Regions from separate parts of the Ruminococcus sp. SR1/5 genome, predicted to be linked through region 1. Evidence: riboswitches for the same ligand, from Rfam matches in the RefSeq annotation. Region 1 holds a riboswitch; each other region holds the start of a gene.
What was found. A riboswitch is a leader RNA that binds a small molecule or an ion and turns the genes downstream of it on or off. The one in region 1 is predicted to bind cobalamin.
Positions count from the first base shown of each region.

Region 2: linked by a shared signal. The riboswitch ahead of CK1_RS09145 (sirohydrochlorin cobaltochelatase) and the one ahead of nikB (nickel ABC transporter permease) in region 1 are both predicted to bind cobalamin.
Region 3: linked by a shared signal. The riboswitch ahead of CK1_RS13000 (ABC transporter permease) and the one ahead of nikB (nickel ABC transporter permease) in region 1 are both predicted to bind cobalamin.

Region 1 is NC_021014.1:679,124-684,611, forward strand. Features, by position in the region: gene hisB (imidazoleglycerol-phosphate dehydratase HisB) at 1-176, shown strand, start outside; partial or broken gene CK1_RS18750 (HisA/HisF-related TIM barrel protein) at 195-569, shown strand; gene hisIE (bifunctional phosphoribosyl-AMP cyclohydrolase/phosphoribosyl-ATP diphosphatase HisIE) at 897-1,475, shown strand; gene CK1_RS03435 (M14 family metallopeptidase) at 1,647-2,606, shown strand; cobalamin riboswitch at 2,891-3,079, shown strand; gene nikB (nickel ABC transporter permease) at 3,263-4,201, shown strand; gene nikC (nickel transporter permease) at 4,202-5,032, shown strand; gene CK1_RS03450 (ABC transporter substrate-binding protein) at 5,091-5,488, shown strand, end outside.
Region 2 is NC_021014.1:1,791,215-1,796,702, forward strand. Features, by position in the region: gene CK1_RS09130 (ABC transporter substrate-binding protein) at 1-11, opposite strand, end outside; gene CK1_RS09135 (hypothetical protein) at 70-255, opposite strand; gene CK1_RS09140 (hypothetical protein) at 399-968, opposite strand; gene CK1_RS09145 (sirohydrochlorin cobaltochelatase) at 1,090-2,382, opposite strand; cobalamin riboswitch at 2,545-2,719, opposite strand; gene CK1_RS09150 (NAD(P)/FAD-dependent oxidoreductase) at 3,039-4,418, opposite strand; gene CK1_RS09155 (DNA internalization-related competence protein ComEC/Rec2) at 4,508-5,488, opposite strand, start outside.
Region 3 is NC_021014.1:2,611,458-2,616,945, forward strand. Features, by position in the region: gene CK1_RS12985 (ABC transporter ATP-binding protein) at 1-498, opposite strand, end outside; gene CK1_RS12990 (ABC transporter permease subunit) at 479-796, opposite strand; gene CK1_RS12995 (ABC transporter permease) at 793-1,341, opposite strand; gene CK1_RS13000 (ABC transporter permease) at 1,357-2,286, opposite strand; cobalamin riboswitch at 2,423-2,596, opposite strand; gene CK1_RS13005 (MATE family efflux transporter) at 2,744-4,102, opposite strand; partial or broken gene CK1_RS13010 (ABC-2 transporter permease) at 4,258-4,855, opposite strand; gene CK1_RS13015 (ABC transporter ATP-binding protein) at 4,926-5,488, opposite strand, start outside.

The DNA of each region.
Region 1 (5,488 bases):
TCTTTTATGCAGTATCCTATTCCGCAGCAATGAATCTTCACATCAAGGTTCTTTCCGGAGGAAACAGCCATCATGTGGCAGAGGCCATGTTTAAAAGCTTTGCGAAAGCCCTTGATGCAGCCACACAGTACGATTCCCGAATCACAGACGTGCTTTCTACCAAGGGAAGCCTCTGATACAGAAGGAGACCACTTATGAACAAACAGTTGATCCCATGCCTTTATCTTCATTCAGAAAAGGCGGTAACCGGATTTGGACAGAGAAATCTTTTCGGAGACGGAAATGTAGAAACACTTGCAAAATTTTACGGTGACAATGGGGCAGATGAGCTTCTGGTATTTGACTTTTCTTCCGCAGATGCAGAGCATGACCGTGCGATCGGAAAAATCCGTGATATCTGTCAGGTATCTGAGATCCCGGTGATCGCAGCGGGAAATATCAAACGTATGGAAGATGTAAAAAAGCTGATCTATGCGGGATGTGCCAAAGTTGTACTGAATTTTTCGAAAGAGAATAATATCAAGCTTCTGGAAGAAGTATCCCGACGCTTTGGAAAAGAGCGTATGATGATCAGCATCTCTGATCTGAGAGAATTCACAGAAAATCAGGATCTGATCGAAACATATGCAGACACTGTTCTGGCTTTGGACACTGTCGAAAATGAAATTGCAGAGATTTCTCAGATTTCCATTGTTCTTCATACCGATGAAAACAGATCTGAGAACGTTCTGGAGCTTTTAGGAGAACCAGCTGTGTCCGGACTTTGCGGTGCTTATGTAAGCAGTCTTGAAAATGATCTGCATACATTTAAGGAGACCTGCGAAGAAGCCGGAATTCCGGTAAACACATATAAAAGTAATATTGCATGGTCGGACTTTAAATTAAACAGTGACGGAATGGTTCCGGTTATTGTCCAGGATTACCGGACGGATGAAGTACTGATGCTGGCCTATATGAATGAGCTTGCTTTTAACACAACATTGAAGCTTGGAAAAATGACATACTGGAGCCGCAGCCGGAATGAGCTCTGGACCAAAGGTCTGACATCCGGACACGTACAGTATGTAAAGTCTCTTACTATTGACTGTGATAATGATACGATCCTTGCCAAAGTGGAGCAGGTGGGCGCAGCCTGCCATACAGGAAACCGTACTTGTTTCTTCAAACCGCTGATGAAAAAGGAGTACGATGATACCAATCCTCTTCACGTGTTCCAGAATGTGTATGATGTGATCACTGACCGAAAAGAACATCCAAAGGAAGGTTCCTATACCAATTATCTTTTTGATAAAGGAATCGACAAGATTTTGAAAAAAGTCGGTGAAGAATGCACAGAGATCGTCATTGCAGCCAAAAATCCGGATAAAGAAGAGATTAAATACGAAATTTCAGATTTTCTTTATCATATGATGGTACTCATGGTGGAAAAAGGAGTCAGCTGGGAAGAAATCACCAAAGAATTGGTAAAAAGATAAATTATATATCATTCAGGAAAAAAGCTTTTGTACGTCGGATCAGAATGAACGGTTACGAAAGCTTTTTTCTGTTTTCCCGGAATCTTAAAAGAATATGTACAATTTCGGTTAGGCATGATATACTTATCGTCAAAAGTGCGGAAATATAAAAAAGGAAAAGGGAAACAACCAATGATCAAAATTGATGACTGGGTGATTGAAAAAGGAGAGAAGGCACAGGGGAAAATTAAGATCACAGGATACGGCATAGCAATGCCGGCAACTGTGATATGCGGAGTGAAAGACGGACCGACGATACTGATCACAGCAGGAATACACAGTGCGGAGTATGTAGGAATCCAGGCGGCAATGGAACTTGCAAAAGAATTTCAACCGGAAGAACTGAAGGGAAATGTGATCATCGTTCCACTGGTCAATGTCAGTGGCTTTGAGCATCGCACCATGAGTCTGGTCTATGAGGATGGCAAGAACCTGAACCGCGTTTTCCCCGGAGATCCTGAGGGAACAGCTGCAGATCGTATTGCCTATGCTATAGTGACAAAGCTTTTTTCCATAGCAGATTATTATATCGACCTGCATAGCGGAGATGGGTTCGAACAGCTTCATCCCTATGTTTATTATGTAGGGGTTGTAGATGAAAAGACAGCAGAGAAATCATTACATATGGCACGGCATATCGGCGTAAAATATGTGGTCCGTTCCACAACCGCCACAGGTGGCGCCTACAATTATGCTTCTTCTCTTGGAATTCCAAGTATTCTCATCGAAAGAGGCGGACACAGCTACTGGACCTGGGAGGAAGTAGAACAGGATAAAAGAGACGTCCGTCACCTTGTTTTTCATCTCCAGGGAAAGAAATGTCATGGTCTGAAGCATTACCGTCAGATGCTTCTTGAAAATGTAGTCTATGAATATGCGCCGTATACAGGATGCTGGTATCCGTCCAAGAAGCCTGGAGAATACTTTTTTAAGGGGGAAGAACTGGGTGAACTGAGAGATTACTATGGGAATTTACTTTACACATCTATTGCAACTGAAAACGGAGTCGTACTTTATCAAACAGCCAGTCTGAACATTATTGAAGACGGACCAATGATCGCATATGCAGCGATCACGGAGACTCTGACCTGATAGTAAACAACCCTTTCAGAACGCTTCTGTCTGAAATCATATTGAAACAGTAAGAAAACCGGGTTTTACCATTTGCTATTCTATTTATAAAAATAGCGAGGTAAACTCCGTGTTTTTTTAGCAGATCAGATAAATCCAATTGTCAAATCCCCCATGGGGGATATATACAATTCAAGCATCTTTAACAAAATTTATGAGTTTTCTAAAAATATAACATTTTTCCATAGACATAAACTATAGTTTTATCATATAATGTTTTAGTAATTTGACAGCATTTGCTGATTTTCACATCAGCCGTTGTAAGTTCTGAGAGGATTAATAGGGAAACCGGTGTAAATCCGGTACGATCCCGTCACTGTAAGGGGGAATCCTCAGACAAAGTACCACTGGTCGAGTACGTGAGAAATAGACCGGGAAGGTGTCTGAGGGTAAGGATCCTAAGTCAGGAGACCTGCTTGCAATTGTTTTAAAATGATTCTTACGGAAGATAGGAAGCATATTTATTTTGTGTGCCCGTATTTCGTCACGGGCTTTTTTCGTGCAAATTTTCTAAAATTCCATGCATATTCTGCATATTAAGAATCCAATAGTTTTTTTATCTAACTAAATTAAAACGGCAATGTTAAAATCGCATCAAATGAGGAAAGGAGTAAAACGTGACAAAGAAACAAGTAGGAAAAAGATTTCTCCAGATCATCATTGTTTTATTTGGAATCAGCTTTTTCACATTTGGACTGACCTACCTGTCACCTGGTGATCCTGCGGAGATCATGCTGACAGAGTGTGGTAATCTTCCTACACCAGAGCTTCTGGAACAGACAAGACATGAGCTTGGCCTTGATCAGCCCTTTCTCGTGCAGTATGGTTCCTGGTTGAAGGGTGTTGTTACAGGAGATATGGGACAGTCCTATTCTTTCAAAATGCCGGTAACAGATAAACTGGTATCCTGTTTCTGGCCGACGCTGAGGATGTCGTTGCTGGCACTTCTGATGATGGTCATTATTTCCATACCGCTTGGAATCCTGGCCGCTGTATATCAGAACAAATTCCCGGATTATTTTGTGAGAGGAATTACCTTTGTGGGAGTATCTGTTCCAAGCTTCTGGCTGGGCCTGATCCTTCTCAGCATCTTTGGTGTTCAGCTTCGCTGGATCAATGTTGCAGGAGGCAGTACGGATTTTAAATCCATGATCCTCCCGGCGCTGACTCTTGCACTTGCCATGTCTGCAAAATATACCAGACAGGTAAGAAGTGCAGTACTGGAGGAACTTCACCAGGATTATGTCACAGGTGCAAGAATGCGTGGAATCAAGGAAAGCGTCATTCTCTGGAAACACGTCCTTCCTAACGTAATGCTTCCTCTGGTAACATTGCTGGGACTTTCCCTTGGAAGTCTTCTGGGAGGTACTGCAGTTGTAGAGATCATTTACAACTGGCCTGGAATGGGAAATATGGCAGTAAAAGCAATTTCCTGTCGTGACTATCCTCTTGTACAGGGCTATGTACTCTGGATCGCAATCCTGTACATGTGCATCAACCTGCTTGTGGATCTGTCCTATACTTATCTCGATCCAAGACTTAAGGAGGATAGATAATTGAAAAAGGTATTACGAACATTCAAAGAAAATAAACAGTTCACTCTTTTCTTCATTCTGGGTCTCGTGGTGATCGGAATTGCGATCTTTGCGCCGCAGCTCTCACCATATGATCCACTGGATGCAGTTATGACCGAATCACTGCAGGAGCCAAGCTCCGCTCATCCGTTCGGAACGGATAAGCTTGGACGAGATCTTCTTTCCCGTGTTATCTTCGGAACAAGAACCTCTCTGATCATGACCTTATGTCTGGTTGCAGTGATCTTTGGCATCGGTACATTTTTAGGAGTTATTGCCGGATATTTCGGCGGCGTTGTGGATGCAGTGATCATGCGTATCGCAGATATGATGATCTCCTTCCCTGGGCTTGTACTGGCCATTGCCATTGCCGGTATGCTTGGACCAAACCTGGTCAATGCCGTTATCTCCATTGCGGCTGTAAGCTGGACAAAATATGCCCGTCTTGCACGAAGTATGGTTTTGAAAGTCAAGAAGAGTCTTTACATAGAGGCAGCTATAGTAAACGGAACAAAGACCTGGAAAATTCTTCTTGTACACATTCTTCCCAACATGGTAACCCAGATGGTGGTAACTGCGGCAGCAGATATCGGAACCATGATGCTGGAGCTGGCTTCCCTTTCATTCCTGGGATTTGGTGCAACTGCGCCGACACCGGAGTGGGGACTGATGCTGAATGAAGGAAGAACCTACATGGCAAAGGCGCCATGGCTTATGATCTACCCTGGTATCGCTATCGTGATCTGTGTTGTTGTTTTCAACATGCTTGGAGACAGCATCCGTGATGTACTGGATCCGCGCCAGGATCAATAAAACAACTCTGTAACAAACCAACACCATATGATCAGTATATTATCTTTAGGAGGATGAAATGAGAAATAATGTAGTTAAAAAAGTGCTGGCTGCTACACTTGCATGTATGATGACCCTTTCAATGACAACAGTGGCTCAGGCAAAAGGTGACAAAAAAAGTGATAAGGAGATCACCATCGGAGTAACAAGCTTTGCAGATACACTGGAGCCGACAGAGCAGTATTTCAGCTGGGTTGTATCCCGTTATGCGATCGGCGAGTGCCTCACAAAATTCGATGAGAATGGTGAGATCGTTCCATGTCTTGCGGAAGAGTGGGAGAACAGCGAAGACGGAAAGACATGGACCTTCAAGATCCGTGAGGGTGTAAAATTCTCAAACGGTGACGATATGACACCGGATATGGTAAAAGCTTCCATCGAGCGTACCGCTGAAAAAAGTGACCGTGTTCCGGAATT
Region 2 (5,488 bases), 1.1 Mb from region 1:
GCTGCCTGCACTGCAAAAGCACACCCCAGGATCAGGGTCAGCGTCAGAAATATGTATGAAATTATTTTTTCATTTTTCTTCCTTTTTCATGCTCGAAGAATCAAAATTCAGGGTATACTCAATCTCGTGAGGAGTACTCATGGCTACAGTATCTGCAGTCACTTCCATTTCTGCGTCAAAGACTGTGACCGGGATCTCAAATGTGGAGTTTCCGTCTTTGTTCACCGGCTCATATTTTTCGCCGTCCACGATCATGTAATCATAATTCGGACTGCTCCAGATGATGGTTGCCGTAGCTTCTTTGTCCTTGATCTCTACTTTAGCCGGAGATTCTACAGATGCTCTTCCTGTTCCGCCTGTAAGGGTTACATCCGTCTCATAGGTTCCGTCCTCCAGCTTCAGCTCTTCCGGTTTTTCCCTTCGGATTTTTTGTCGTCAGAGGTTTTTACAGGATTCTTTACGCTGACTTTATGGTCGTACCATTTGCCTTTTTCTCCCAGGATCGCCACGTTAAATTCCTCACCAATGGCCGGTACCGGGATATCAAATCCGTAAACCTCCTCTGTATAACCATCGCTGTACTTCACTGTATCTGTGGTCGGCTCAATGATCTCTGCTCCGTCCTTCTGGGCATCCTCGGCAGTTCCCGCAAACAGGTTAACGATCTTCTTGGAAACCAGACTTACGTGGATGGTCATTTTACCATCTTTGACCGTGAGCTCTCCTTTTTTGTCATTGGCCTCATTTACATGAAACATGCTGCTGTCTGTACCAAACTCTGCTGTATAAACGCCATCTTCCAGGGTATCTGCTTTGGCTGCATCTGTATCCTTTTCTTCGGAAGCTTCTGCTTCCTCACCGGACTCTGTTTTTGTTTCATCTGTTTTTGCCATCGCAGGCACAGAGCCCAGCACCAGGACTGATGCACTTGCCATTGCAAGAATTAAGTTTACATAGCGTTTTTTCATGATAATCTTCTCCCTTCCATAGATACAGCAATCTGCCCGGAAAACAGTCTTCCTGATCTTTCCGGGCAGTTACATTGATTTCTTATAGGTATCTGAACTCACTCAGATATTTTTATATTTATTATTCTGCGGACTCCTCAGCAGAATCAGCCTCTGTATCTGCTGCTGCATCAGAATCTGCGGACTCCTCAGTGCTTCCCAGAGAATCGATGGCTGCCTTTGTATGCTCTACATAAAGCTTCTCAACTGCTTCGATTCTTCCAAGACCCTCGATCTGGCAGTCAACCTTATCGAAGTTTCCGGATGCTACAAACTGGCTCTTCCAGGAATCCTCCTCATCACCGGCCATATCGTTATTTGCATGGTCTCCGGCAACAACCATCAGCGGACGAAGAACAACGTTCTTGTATCCTGCTTCTTTTACCTTCTCGATAACCTTGTCGCAGGCTGTATCTTCCGGCTTACCCTCTACAGTACCGATGAATGCGTTCTTCAATCCAAGGTTTTCCATCTGTGTCTGCATCTGATCGTATGTAACGTTAGCTGTATGAGATGTTCCATGTCCCATGAATACGAATGCTGTGCCAGCCTCAGCTGCTGCATCCATGCTGTCAAATCCGGCCTCTTTGCAAGCCGTATCTGTGATCGCCTGAGCAACGGCTTTCTTGTCATCATTGATCACAGTTGCATCGTCTCCAACCTCACCGAGCATTGGCTCTGCGATAGCTACAGACTCGAATTTATCTTTATAGCCATTGATCGCTTCTGTCATCTCATCGTACTCAGCACCATGCATCAGATGGGTAGGCTGTACAACCAGATTCTTAACACCATTCTCTACTGCACGGTCAAGAGCCTGCTGCATGTTATCGATCACTTCATCATCTCTTGCCTCTACATGGTTGATGATGATCTGTGCTGTAAATGCTCTTCTTACAGACCAGTCCGGATAAGCTTCTGCAAGAGCATCCTCGATTCCCTTGACATCCTCTGCACGGCTGTCATTGAAGGAAGTACCAAAGCTTACAACAAGAAGTTCATTCTCACCGATCTCATCCTGGTTACGCGGATCGTCCTTGGAAGCATCTCCTGTGTCACGTCCGAAATAATCCGGATCTGCATTCTCACCCTCTACCAGTTCTTTCTGAGCATCTGTCAGAGCATCCCATGCTTCTTTGGCTGCCTTGCAGTCCTCATCTGTTGTGTCGTTTCTTTCCTGTACATAGATCTTGTCGATCAGAGCTGCTACATTATCTGCTGCTTCCTGATCTGCATCAGAAGCCTCTGTGGTATCAGCTGCCTCAGCGTTCTCTTCTGTAGCAGAATCCTCTGCTGCCATTGCTGTTGTAGCCGCACCCATAGAGCATGTCATGGAAACTGCGAGCATCAGAGCTAACATTGTTTTTCTTTTCATTTCTCATTGTCCTCTTTTCATGTATTTCCAGAATACTGATATGTACAAAAAAGCAGCAGCTCTCTGCGGCCGCCTGCTCACACATGATTCTCTGCGCAATACAAATACATAAAAAGAAGTTCTGTATTGTTATGGAGAATACCGATTCGTAAACCGCGAATCCCTGAATCTCACAATAAGGCAGTTCTCCTGACTTGGTTCCACGCTGCTTTCCCTTCCCGGTCTCCCAGTGGTTATAAAAGCAACTCCCCTTTCACAGTGACGGTATCGTTCCGGATTCTCACCGGATTCTCTTTTGCACATCCGACTGGATGCAACCTTATCATTATAACATTTGCACATATTTTCTTTTACCTGGTTATCTAACTTTTACCACAAACTCATAAATTTGTCAAGATTGATGTCAGACGATTCACGGTTTTCTGTGATCTTCGCTCACCAAAAACACCTCGCGAAATATTACCAGTGAACAGTAACCGGTTTTCTCCCTGTATCTGTCAGTTATTATCAGAATACTTTCTCCAATATTCATGCACATCCTGCATAAAAAACAGCCCCTTTCTGTCATCACCCTGATATCAGAAAAGGACTGTCTTACACTGGATATTCGCAATCCGCTTCGCTACTTGCTCATAACAGATAAACTGCTTTGCAGTTTATCTGTTAAAATACTCCTGCTCCAGGTATCTGGCTACGTAGACTCCGCTGGCAGATGCATGGGACAGAGAATGGGTCACGCCGCTGCAGTCTCCGATAACAAAGAGACCCTTGTGGCAGGTTTCCAGATTTTCGTCGATCTCAACCTCCATGTTGTAGAATTTAACCTCCACGCCATAAAGCAAAGTATCGTCATCCGCGGTTCCCGGTGCGATCTTATCCAGAGCATAGATCATCTCGATGATGCCATCCAGGATACGTTTCGGCATAACAAGACTTAAATCTCCCGGTGTCGCAGAAAGTGTAGGTGTTACGAAACTTTCCTCAATACGGGCTTTTGTGCTTCGTCTTCCGCGGATCAGATCTCCAAACCGCTGTACCATAACACCACCGCCAAGCATATTGGAAAGTCTTGCAATGCTCTCACCGTATCCGTTGCTGTCATGGAACGGCTCTGAGAAATGCTTGGATACCAGAAGGGCAAAGTTTGTATTGTTGGTATGCTTTGCCGGATCTTCGTAGCTGTGACCGTTTACTGTGATGATACCGTTGGTATTTTCATTCACGACAACACCTCGCGGGTTCATGCAGAAGGTACGGACCATATCCTCAAACTTCTCAGTTCTGTAAACAATCTTGCTCTCATAAAGCTCATCTGTCAGACGGCTGAAAACCTCTGCCGGAAGCTCCACACGGACTCCGATGTCCACACGGTTGGAAAGAGTCGGGATCTTAAGCTCTGTACATACCGTCTCCATCCATTTACTTCCGCTTCGTCCTGCGGAGATGATACAGTAAGTTCCCTCGTAACGCTCATCTCCTACAAAAACTGCATAACCGTCTTCAGTTTTTTCTACTTTGTCAACAGATGCGTCAAAATAGAAGTCCACATGGTCTTTCATTTTTTCATAGAGGTTCTGAAGTACCACATAGTTGATATCTGTTCCCAGATGGCGGACTGATGCATCCAGAAGATGCAGGCCGTTCTGAAGGCAGAGCTTACGGATCTCGCTGTTTGTGGTAGAATAAAGTTTGGTTCCCTCACCGCCATGCATCAGGTTCAGTTTATCTACATATTCCATCAGCTCTGTAGCTGTATCCTTGCCGATATGCTGGTACAGAGTTCCGCCAAACTGATTGGTGATATTGTATTTTCCGTCGGAGAAAGCGCCTGCACCGCCAAATCCCTTCATGATCGCACAGGTTTTGCAGTGAATACAGGATTTTACTTTCTTTCCGTCGATGGGACATTTTCTTTTTTCCAGAGGATGACCGGCTTCAAAAACCGCGATCTTTTTCTCCGGATCATTATTCATCAGTTCATAGGCCGCAAAGATTCCACCGGGACCTGCTCCTACGATCAGTACATCATATTTCATAAATAAAAACTCCTTATCTTGTATTGCACATTTTCAGTGCTTTGTTTTTGCACAAACCCTGTCTATTCTACAACAAGTGTGTTCAAAAGTCACCTGTTTTTTCGGAACCTTCCGATCTTAAGCTTCTTTCCATCTGTTTCCACGGTAATAGCACCGTTTTTCATGGTGTATTCCACCTGACTTCCGGCCGCTTTAAGCCGCTCTACGGTTTCCGGTGACGGATGTCCGTAGGTGTTGGTGGAAGAACAGGAAATGATCGCCACTTCCGGCTTTATTTTCTCAAGAAATGCTTCTGTGGTAGAATAACGGGAACCGTGATGTCCCACCTTCAGACAATCAACATCCTCAAGCCCCCCGGCTGCCAGAAGCTTTTTCTCCGTATCTGCACCGATATCTCCGGTAAAAAGCATCTGAAAATCTCCAAAAGACAGCTCCATCACCATAGCTTCCTCATTCACATCTTTTCCTGTGGCATTTTTCTCCGGCCACAGAACAGAAAAAGATACTTTGCCGCAAGGCAATTCATCCCCTTTTCCTGCTGTCACGACCTTAACTCCGGCTGTTTTTGCTGCCTCTGCAAGCTCCCTCCATGCATCTGGTCTTTCTGCCCAGGCAGGCAGGATCAGATATCCGGCCCGGATGGTTGTAAGACCTTTTCCCATATATTCCAGAAGCTCCTTCACACCGTTGATATGATCCTGATCTGTATGGGAAATAAAAATCCCATCCAGCCAGGAAATCCCCTGACTTTTCAATGCCGGCAAAAGGCAGTATCTTCCAAGATCCGACTGGCTGCTGCTTCCTCCGTCAATCAGAAAATGATGATCCTCCGGGGTCTCCACAAGAATACCGTCCCCCTGTCCTACATCCAGGCAGATCACCTTCAGACTTCCTGCTGGATGATATCCCAGTATCAGGATTCCGACTGCCAGAAAAATACCGGCTGTTATCCGGATAGCATATAGCTTCCAACAACCTGCTTCCGCCCGCTCCTCTGCTAGCTCCGTTTCCTCACAGACTGCTTTTTTCTTCCGGAGCTGTTCTTTTATATACTGCCCCATAAACAGAAC
Region 3 (5,488 bases), 1.9 Mb from region 1:
ACGTTGGCACATACCACCAGACAATTCGTAAGGTTTTTTCTTCATCAGTTCTTCCGGATCACGCAGATTCATCATCCGCAGACTTTCCAACGCTGCTTCCCTTGCCTGTTTTTTGCTCATTCTGCGATGTTTTCTCAGTCCTTCCAGAAGCAGTTGTTCAACTGTAAAAAGCGGATCAAGAGCAGCAGTCGGATCCTGAAAGATCATTCCGATCCTGTCTCCGTATAACTGTCGTTTTTCTTTTCCTGATAACTTCAGAAGACTCTTTTCGTTCAGTGTCACATCTCCGGATATCACCTTTCCATTTCCTGCAAGCAGATTCATGATCGTCAGAGAGGTAACTGACTTGCCGCTTCCACTTTCTCCCACCAGAGCATGGATCCTTCCGCGTTTTACTTCCAGGCTGACATCTTTTACTGCATGAACCATTCCGTGAGATGTCTGAAACTCCACATGTAGTCTTTTTACCCTTAGGACATCATTTTTGGGCTGTTCCATTCTGTATTCCCTCCCCCAGATAATTAAATGCCAGAACAATGATCATGATCAGTATGCCCGGATAAAACATCAGTCTTGGATAAGTCTGGATATAACTTCTACTGTCACTGAGCATGATCCCCCATTCCGGTGTCGGTGCCTGCACACCAAGGCCGATAAAGGAAAAACCGGCAATTGACAGAATGATCGAACCGATTTCCATTGTTGCCAGTGCGATCACAGATGGCAGGATATTTCTCAATACATGCCTGAATATGATCCTTGCGTGGCCGCAGCCGCCGGCTTTTAGTGCGGTCATATAATTTTTATTTTTTCCTGAAGTGTCAATGCTCGGGCAAGCCTTGCATATTCTGCCCAGGATACGACCGATAAGGACAGAATCAGATGAGCGCCGCTGGCTCCTACGGTTCCTGCAATGGCAAGTGCCACAATAAAGACCGGCATAGCCATAAATACATCAATGATCCTCATAATTATGGAATCGATTTTTCCACCTACATATCCGGCAAACAGTCCGATCGGCACCCCGACACATACAGTGATCAGAAGCACCGTAAAGCTATAGCTCAGTGAATACCGGCTGCCCCAGAGAAGTCTTGATAAAATACATCGTCCCAGCTGATCAGTACCTAAAGGATATGCCGCCGACGGATTCTTTAATTTTATCGAAACATCCACAAGCAGTGGATCATGCGGCGCCAGTACAGGTGCAAAAATAGCTGCCAATGCAAAAATTATGACCACCATCAATCCTATTTTTGTTTTCGGTGACCGGAATACCTGTTTCCAGTACAGATTCTGGATCATGCTTTTTTCTGTTTTCTGCTTTCTTCTGCTTCCCATTCTATGATCTCTCCTTTACTTTAACTGGATTCGCCGGTCAATCGCAGAATAGGCGATATCCACAAGAAAATTTAATACTACAATGCCAACAGCCAGAATAAAGATAAAACATTGCAGCACCGGAGTGTCTTTTGAGATCACGGATTTCAATGCCAGATTTCCGATTCCCTGAATTGAAAAAATACTTTCTATCACAGCTGAGCCACAGAAAAAACCGATCACAATTGATACCAGACGTGTCAGCACAGGAATCAGGATATTTTTCAGACCATGACGCAAAATTACATTTACAGATGACAATCCCTTAGCTCTGCTGGCACGTATGTAATCCTGCTTCAGCACCTGTATCATATTGGTACGGATCAATCTCGTCATAATTCCAAAGAAACTGATATCCATGGCAAATGCCGCAAGAATCGGGATGCCTCCGGCATCTCCTCCGATCACGGAAATCACTTTTAGCTTTACTCCAAATATATAGAGCAGCATCAGACCGATCCAGAAAGACGGCATAGATACACTGAGGGACGACAAAATGCGAATGACTTTATCCAGAACTCTGTTTTCATAAATTGCCGACAAAATTCCAAGAGGGACTGACACGATCATCAACAATAAAAACGAAGTAACTGCCAGTTTAAATGTCTGTGGAAAATATCTTTTTAATTCCTCAAAAGCCGGTTTTCTGGTAGAATATGATTTTCCAAAATCGCCATGAAGTGCCTGATCCAGCCATTTCCCGTATTGTACCAGCACCGGCTGATCCAGTCCTTCCTCATGCCGTACTTCTTCTACCTGCTCCGGTGACGGATGCTCATATTTTTTCTCCGCCAGCACTCTGGCCGCATCACCTGCCGATATAAAACTCAGCATAAAAATAATAAATGTAACCGCCAGCACTACCGGAATCATAAATATAAAACGCTTTGCAATTACTTTTCCCATTTTCATTTCTCCTCATTTTTCATCTGTTTATTCGGTTAAAATAAAAAAAGCTGATATGATCCAGCATCATATCAGCACAAAAAACAAACCTCTACCTCAGGCAGAGCTTATTCCTTCTGTATCCCATCCGAATCAGAATTCTTCTGTCAAAAAGGCAAGTCTCCTGACTCCAGTTCTTCCTACTTACCATCTTCCCGGATCTCTCCAGTGATATTTTGGTTTTCGTCCCTGTCACAGTAGCGGTGGCTGTTCTGGCATTTCACCAGATTCCTTATTAAGTACTTTGTACACCCTTCTGACTATTCAATTTTCATAGTTGCAATGAATAAATATTATAATATCATACTTTTCTTTTTATATAAATAGTTTTTTGTCAAATATAAAATATCTGAACATTTCATAGTGAAACCCGGATATTTTCTGCCTGTATTATTATAAATCTCTTAAGTAAATAACATTATGTATGAACGGTGACTTCTTTATATTTCCGTATAATGATCATATAACTTACGAATAATAAAACAGCTGCGCTGCTCCATGCACAGATCTCTGCATAGTATATTCCATCTTCACCGATCAGTTTTGGCAGCAGCAGCGCAACACTGACACGCATTATAAATTCTGCAATGCCGCTGGCAAGCGGAATCAAAGTATTACCCAGGCCCTGGATAGCAGAACGATACACATACAGCAGATACAGCACCCACAAAAAGACAGCCATGATAAACAAATACTTATATGCTATATCCAATACCTGTCGGGTCTGATCCGGTTCACCGGATACAAACAGGGACAGTACATTACGTCCAAACAGTACCATCATGCCGGAAATGAAAGCCGAAGTGAGCACTGCCATATAAGTGCCGCTGCGCACGCCTTTTCGAATCCTCTGGTATTTTTTTGCACCAAGATTCTGGCCCACATAGGTTGTAATAGCATATCCATATGAAACGGCAGCCATCTCCAAAACCCCATACAGCTTGTTCGATGCCGTAAATCCCGCCACAAACAGAAAACCAAATCCATTGATCACATACTGTACCACAAGTCCTCCCACGGAGATGATCACATTCTGTATCGCAAGAGGAACCGCCAGTTCCAAAAGCCGCAGGCTCATAGAGGGCTGCCTGTAAAAGTCCTTCTTTTCCAGGCGGATATCCGGGATTTTACGTAATACGATCAAACAGTACAAGGCTGAAAATCCCTGTGCGATAACGGTCGCCACTGCTGCTCCGGCTATACCCCAGCCAAAAACCGCCACAAACAACAGATCCAGTCCCACATTGATCACTGCCGCCACTGTCATTGCGATCAACGGAGATCTGCTGTTTCCAAGTGCCCGAAGGATCGCTGCAAATATATTATAAGCAGCTATGATCGGGATTCCCGCAAAAATCAGCCGCAAATATAGCATTGTCAGATCAATGACATTATCCGGTGTCTGTAAAAATAAAAGAACATGATAAACTGTACCTTCACTTACTGCGAGTACGACCACAGACAGTAATGCTGTCATGATATAGCTTTTCGCTACTGCACATTTCAGATTTTCCTTTTCCCTTGCTCCATAATACTGAGATACAAGAATAGAAAAACCCTGTGTGATACCTGTCATGATCCCCAACACCAGCCATACCAGCCAATCTCCGGCACCTACTGCCGCCAGTGCCTTAACTCCTACCACTTGTCCGACGATCATGGTGTCTGCCATTGTATAAAACTGCTGAAAAATATTTCCAAGCATCATTGGTATGGCAAAAGTTATGATCAGTTTTCCGGGAGATCCGGCAGTCATATCTTTTTCATTAGTTCCCATAAGAGTCTCCTTTTCTTTTCATCCTTGACCGCTATTTTACAAGGGACTCTTACGAAACACAAGCCTATTTTTTCACAAAGTTTTTCTCATATTTTTGGTAGCTATTACATCTTTATGATCATTATTTTTAATGGATCATTTTTGCCACGCCTATCTTAAAACTCTTTCTTCTTCATAGCGCTCATACTATACTTATACGAAGCAAACCATATAAGCAGACTTAGCACAATAAGGGCAATCGCAATTTCAAGATCCCCTATTCCACCTATCACATGCAGAATAATTTCTTTTAATCCCAAGTTAGCCTTCACAAAAAATCCAATTGTATAACAAATTGCAAAAATAATTAAAATTGCGATTGGCAGCACAATTCGCCCTTTCTCTCCTTCGAACCTTATCCTGATCGCGATCATAATTCCCGCAATTGCCTGAAACACAAAAAATGTGATCAACTCCATTGCCAGCATTTCCAGATCAAACACCTCTTCAGGATTTATGAGTACCATAATTCCTGCACAGATCATTCCAATGCACCATCCACATGCTGTCATGATAAAGGAAAAATATATTTTTCTCTGACATATATTTTTTATTTACGGGTAAAGAAAATAAATATGTGTAACCATGGCCATTTTCATCATAACTGATCGTATTACCTGAATATATCGCCAGAACAGATGGGATATACATTGCAATGAAAGCAGCTGCCGTTTTTCCTGTAAGTATAAAAAACAATGCTACAAACACTAACACCAAAAAAGATTACCACCCTGTCGAAAAAACAATCGAAAATCCTTTTCCAAAAGCCCTCTGATTCCTTTCATCATCTTTCGCCCCCTGTCAACATCAGGATCACCTGATCGAGTGATCCGCTCTCTACTACGATTTCCGGATAATTTTCTATATAATACTGCTTCTCGTTCGTCAGACAGGCAACTCCAAAAAACTCTTTTTTCTCTTTCAAAAGATACCTTTTATCCACTGCCTGATATTGTTCCTCACTGACTTTCAACACTGCATATTTTTCAAGAATCGTATCCATCGCTTCATGAAGTATGATCTTTCCTTTATGTATCACATAAATGTCATCACACAGATGTTCTAAGTCCGAAGAAATATGTGAACTGATCAGGATACTTCTCTCCGGCTCTTCTTCCATATACTCTCTTAAAATATCCAGCATCCTTTCCCTCGCTCCGACATCAAGCCCTGCTGTCGGCTCATCCAGCATCAGGAATTCTGCCTGATGTGTCAATGCAATGATCAGATTCAGCTTTGCTTTCATTCCTGTTGAGTACTCTTTTATAAATTTATCCAACGGAATCTGATATTCTTCACACATCTGATGAAATTTTTCTGCTTCAAACTTTGGATATAATTTGGCAA